2 regions of the Paenibacillus sp. FSL R7-0297 genome follow, and region 1 is predicted to be linked to the other one. Evidence: riboswitches for the same ligand, from Rfam matches in the RefSeq annotation. Region 1 holds a riboswitch; the other holds the start of a gene.
What was found. A riboswitch is a leader RNA that binds a small molecule or an ion and turns the genes downstream of it on or off. The one in region 1 is predicted to bind glycine.
Positions count from the first base shown of each region.

Region 2: another riboswitch for glycine. It lies ahead of MKZ24_RS05415 (amino acid permease); the one in region 1 lies ahead of gcvT (glycine cleavage system aminomethyltransferase GcvT).

Region 1 covers NZ_JBBPAQ010000001.1:1,725,870-1,728,911, reverse strand. The annotation lists gene MKZ24_RS07510 (hypothetical protein) at 1-544, shown strand, start outside; gene gcvH (glycine cleavage system protein GcvH) at 631-1,023, opposite strand; glycine riboswitch at 1,208-1,303, shown strand; glycine riboswitch at 1,307-1,406, shown strand; gene gcvT (glycine cleavage system aminomethyltransferase GcvT) at 1,542-2,663, shown strand; gene gcvPA (aminomethyl-transferring glycine dehydrogenase subunit GcvPA) at 2,663-3,042, shown strand, end outside.
Region 2 covers NZ_JBBPAQ010000001.1:1,244,728-1,247,769, reverse strand. The annotation lists gene MKZ24_RS05415 (amino acid permease) at 1-1,148, opposite strand, end outside; glycine riboswitch at 1,299-1,378, opposite strand; gene MKZ24_RS05410 (ABC transporter permease) at 1,625-2,605, shown strand; gene MKZ24_RS05405 (carbohydrate ABC transporter permease) at 2,620-3,042, shown strand, end outside.

The sequences.
Region 1 (3,042 bases):
CCAGGGAATCATCACCTTCTTCATTGGTTTATTATCTGTATTTATGATGTTCTTCTCCTCCGATTACTTCTGGGGCGACCTAGCCCATGTGTATCCACCCGATAAACTGATGTATATAGGCATAGACTTCCTTATTGCCGGCGCAGCCTTTGCCCTGCCCTGGCTCGGGGTCTGGTGGATGCTCTACGGGCTGTCCGAGGATGGACGCATCCGCTGTTTCCCACTTCTTTTACTCTTTGCCTATCTGACATTTGTGATCCTCTTTCTGCAGATCAATCCGGTCTATAACCCGGAAGCCATGATCCCTTCCTCCGCCGGGGAATCCACCTTTCTGGTCTGTATGGGCATGTCTGCCGTGGTGCTTTTCCCGTTATATTCGGCCGGTGTGTATTACTTCGTACTTAAACCCAATACCCGTCCCAGAAAAAGATACCGGTTCCTATTGCTGTGCCTTATCTTTGCCGTTGCCGGTCTGGCTCTGCTGCCCGCCCTTTGGCACTTGGCGCCCAGTATTTATCCGGGGCTGCTTAGCTTTCCGGAGTGATACAGAAACGCAAAAAGACAGACCTCTCACATTAGTGACATCTAATGTAATAAGAGAAGCCTGCCATGTTCATCTGTTCGTAAAAACTATTCCCCAACCAATTCCTTATAAGCAGCCGCATCCAGCAGGCCCGATACTGCATCCGCGAACTCACCATCAAGCTCCAGCTCAAAAATCCAACCGCCGCCGTATGGCTGATCATTGATCAGCTCCGGGCTGGATTCGAGTGCGTCGTTGATCTTGGTTACCTTGCCGGATACCGGCGAGTACAGCTCCGACACCGTCTTGACAGACTCGATACTGCCTACGCTATCGCCCGCGGAAATGGCTGCGCCGACTTCAGGAAACTCAACAAACACGATGTCGCCCAATAAATGCTGCGCATGATCCGTAATTCCCACACGTACTACGCGTCCTTCACCCTGCTGTGCCCATTCATGCTCTTCGCTGTATAGCAGGTTGTTAAGCACTTCACTCATTTCCAAGCCGCCTCTTTTCCACATTTGGAGTTCTAAATTTAGTTATAGCCTAAGTTATCACCTTGCCTAATGTCAATATAACTGACAGGAAAATTAAATTTGTCATCTTTTTGACGTTTTTTGATTGACAGCGTGCTTGTAAACCCGGTTTAATGGAGTCAGTAGAAAAACATATAGTTTGCGAATGATGGCATAGGGAGAGACTGACCCTCAGGGGCAGCGCCGAAGGAGTAAGCCCGGGATGGGTGAATCTCTCAGGCAAAAGGACCTTTGCCGGACGCATCTCTGGAGAGCATCCACAGCCTGGACAACAGGAAACGGATCACCAACGGGGAAACCTGCGGGCAGGATAGCAGGGTAACTCTCAGGTACAAAGGACAGAGCGAAAGTCAATTTATGCGTTAGTGCATAATGGCTTTCGCCTGTCCTTTTTTATATTTTTAGCTGAAACAGATACTGCGCTTATAAGGCGGCATTACCGTTTCTGCTTACATGTAAACAGACTAAGGGGTGACACGATGGAGTCTTTGAGAAGAACGCCTTTTTATGATCTCTATGCCGCTTATGCGGAGTCCAGATGCATTGATTTCGGCGGCTGGGAGCTGCCGGTGCAGTTTACTGGCATCGTTAAGGAACATGAAGCAGTCCGCCAGCAGGCCGGACTGTTCGATGTATCGCATATGGGTGAATTCATGGTTGACGGCAGCGGCGCTGAAGCCTTCCTGCAGCAGATGACCACCAATGATGTCAGCCGCCTAGCAGACGGCGCTGCGCAGTATACCCTGATGCTCTATCCGAGCGGCGGAGTGGTTGACGATCTGTTGGTGTACCGCCTGGGCCATGAGCGCTACATGCTCGTCGTGAACGCCTCCAATATCGATAAGGACTTCCAGTGGCTTGCGGAGCATCTCACCGCTGAATTCAGCGGTGTCAGCCTGAAGAATGTCTCTGATGAGACGCTGCTGCTCGCTCTGCAGGGTCCGCTGGCTGAGACGATTCTGGCCGAAGTTACCTCTGCCCCGCTTGCAGAGCTGAAGCCCTTCCACTTCATCGAACACGCCGAGGTCTGCGGCGTAACTGTACTGCTCTCCCGTACCGGCTATACCGGTGAGGACGGCTTTGAGCTGTACGCCCCTGTCGATACAGCTGCCGCCCTCTGGAACGGCCTGCTGGCCGCAGGTGCTGCGCATGGACTGACTCCCGCCGGACTCGGCGCACGCGACACGCTCCGCTTCGAGGCCAAGCTGCCGCTGTACGGCCAGGAGCTCTCGGCGGATATTACTCCGCTCGAGGCGGGAGTCCAGTTCTTCGTGAAGCTGGACAAAGCCGATTTTCTAGGCCGCGATGCCTTGCTGAAGCAGAAGGAAGCCGGCCTGCCGCGCCGCCTGGTGGGACTTGAAATGATCGACCGCGGCATTCCCCGCTCCCACTATCCCGTGTATGCGGACGGTGTGAAGATCGGTGAAGTGACTACCGGTACACAATCGCCGACACTGAAACGGAATCTCGGACTTGCCCTGCTGGATGCTGCCTATACGGATATAGGCACAGAGGTGTATGTGGAGATCCGCGGCAAGCAGCTTAAGGCTGCCGTGATCAAAGCCCCATTCTACAAAAAGAGCCAAGGAGTGAAGCCGTAATGAAGCACCGCTATTTGCCTATGACGGAGCAAGACCGCGCTGAAATGATGGAGACTGTAGGAATCCAGTCCATCGACGAGCTGTTCTCCGATATCCCGCAGGCCGTCCGTTACCAGGGAACAATGCCGATGTCCGGCCCGCTGGATGAGTATGCGCTGCTGCGCCATATGAAGGGTCTGGCGGACAAGAATGCCGACTTTGATACCCATGCGAGCTTCCTTGGCGCCGGATTATATGATCACCACGTTCCGGTTGTTATTAACCATGTTATTTCCCGTTCGGAATTCTATACCGCCTACACCCCTTATCAGCCGGAGATCAGCCAGGGCGAGCTTCAGGCGATCTTCGAATTCCAGTCCTACATTTGCGAGCTGACCGG
Region 2 (3,042 bases), 480 kb from region 1:
TTCTTCTTATACTTGATATGACATACGAGCACAACACCCCACACCCAGATGAAACAAATGGCGCTGATCGTTGTAACGATGCCGAACGCTTGGCCTGGAATAAGCTTGCTGAGCAGCGCCCCGGCCGATATTACAAATGTAGAAATAAATAATGAGTTCGCGGGCACATGATTTCGGTTCAGCTTGCCGAGCTGCGGGGATGCCTGATCTCTTCGGCTCAGATTATACAGAATCCGGCTGGTCGAGAACATCCCGCTGTTGCAGGCGGAAGCCGCTGAGGTTAAGACGACGAAATTGATAATGCCCGCAGCAACTGGAATCCCGACTAGACTGAAGGTTCGCACAAATGGACTTTCAGCCGCACTGAGCTGGGTCCACGGGTTAATGCACAGCAGCACGAAGAGCGCGCCCACATAGAAGAAGAGAATCCGCAGAGGAATCTTGTTAATCGCCGAGGGGATATTTTTCTCCGGATCCGCTGTTTCTGCGGCTGATACACCCACAAGCTCCACACCGACATAAGCGAACACAACCATCTGGAAGGAAAATAAGAAGCCCTTAACACCGTTCGGGAACACGCCCCCGTGCTCCCAGAGATTGCGAACGCTCACCGATCCTGCATCCGTCTTGAACCCGATGACCAGCAGAATGATTCCCAGGCCGATTAAGGCAAGAATCGTGACGACTTTGATTAGGGCAAACCAGAATTCGAGTTCGCCGAAGCTTTTGACCGTGAGCAGATTGAGTCCGAGCAGAATGATCAGGCAGATCACGGCCGGTACCCACTGCGGAATATCGAACCAGTACTGCACATAGACGCCCACCGCAATCACATCGGCCATCGCCGTCATAATCCAGCAGAACCAGTAGGTCCAGCCCGTAATGAACGCAGCCCGGGGCCCCAAATAGTCTTCAGCAATGTCCGTAAAGGATTGATATCCCGCTTTGGAGAGCAGCAGCTCACCCAGCGCCCTCATCACAAAAAACACGGCAATCCCCACGAGTAAATACGTGATCATAATGGACGGGCCGGCCTGCTGAATCGCTCTGCCCGATCCCAGGAATAACCCTGTGCCAATCGTGCCGCCGATAGCGATCAGCTGTACATGCCGGTTCGCCAAATCTCTCTTTAATTCTGTCTGTGCCATTGCCTTTTTCCCCCTTAATGTGTACAACGCTATGCTGCCAAATAACATAAAAAAGAGATTGGATGTCATCCAATCTCCCGGTTCATAAGAATATCAAAATAAGCTACCTGCGCTGCTGACCGTAAAGAATCGGCATAACAAATACAAATTCCGTACTCTTCTGTCCTTTTGCCTGAGATTGTGAACCCTTCGGCGCTGCGGTCTCCCGCAGTCTCTCCAGAAGCTGCTCCTGCTATAGTGTGATCCATAGCAATCATAGCCCGTGTGATGTATTAAATTGGTGAAGCGTTAATGCATTCTGATATTCTAACATATTACTCGGCATGTGAGAGATATTCTGTGAAAAAAGTCGCAATGTTCAAGAGTTCAACATGAGGTAACTTTTGAATAAACGGGGTCATCTGCAAGAGAGAATTCGTATCTGCTCCTCTACTATAATAAATTCATCCAGATTATGTAGAGCGAGGTTAGAACCAATGGCAAATCCTTCAACCGTAAAAGCTTTGACCAAGCAGCCCCTTTCACAGCAGCAGGGCAGCTTTGGCCGTTTGCTGCGGAACATTGTGAAATACCGGGTGCTGCTGCTCATGCTGCTGCCAACCGCCATTATTTTTTTCATCAACTGTTACATCCCGATGTTCGGATTATTCATTGCTTTCAAGAACATCAACTATGTTGACGGCATTATGGGCAGTCCATGGGCGGGACTCGACAACTTCCGGTTCCTCTTCGCCACATCCGATGCCCTGCGCGTGACCATTAACACCATCGGCTACAACGTTGTCTTCATTATCTCAGGGCTCATCCTCTCTGTATCCCTGGCCATTGCGATCAACGAGGTTCGCAGCAAGCTGGCCTCCCGTTTCTTCCAGACTGTTATGATTATGCCGAATTTCTTGTCCATGGTTGTCGTCAGCTTCATAGTCTACGCCTTCCTGCACCCGGAGTACGGCTTCCTGGTCAAGCATATTCTGCCCTTGTTCGGCCATTCCTCAGTCAATGCTTATATGCATCCCAATGCATGGCCCTATATTCTGTGGCTCACCAAGATGTGGCACTCGATCGGCATCGGCAGTGTCATCTATCTGGCCGCGATCACCGGCATCAGCGAGGAGCTGTATGAAGCTGCGGTGGTGGACGGCGCCAGCAAGTGGCAGCAGATCACCCGAATTACGCTGCCGCTCCTTACGCCTATCATGGTCATTCTCACCATTCTCAACATGGGCGGTATTTTCCGCTCCGACTTCGGGCTGTTCTACCACGTTACGCTGGACTCCGGTGCGCTGCGCTCTACTACGGATGTCATCGACACCTATGTGTATCGGGGCTTAATACAGCTTAATGATCTGGGTATGTCCTCTGCGGCGAACTTTTATCAATCCGTCATCGGCTTCTTCCTTGTTATCGGGGCGAACAGTCTGGCCCGCAAGCTGAACCGCGATACGGCACTTTTCTAGAACGGAGGATCTTAATGACTACTGCAACCCGAACCCGCGCCTATCCCAAAGGCTCCAAGAGCGCCCAGATTGTGCTGAACATCTTCTTCACTGCCTTCAGTCTGGCCTGCATCCTGCCTATTCTGCTCATTGTCGCCATTTCCTTAACCAACGAGAAAACGTTAACGCTGCAGGGGTATAAATTCTGGCCCGAGAAGATTGACCTGACCGCTTACCAATATCTGTTCAACCATTCGCAGACGCTGGTCAAAGCTTATGGAATCAGCCTGACCGTTACGCTTACCGGAACCCTTCTGGCAGTACTATTGATTGCTCTGTACGCGTACCCCCTCTACCGGAAGGACTTTCCCTTTAAAAAGGCTTTTAGTTTCTACCTGCTGATCACTATGCTGTTCTCGGGAGGGCTTGTCCCTTTCTACCTGCTGTACGTTAATTAT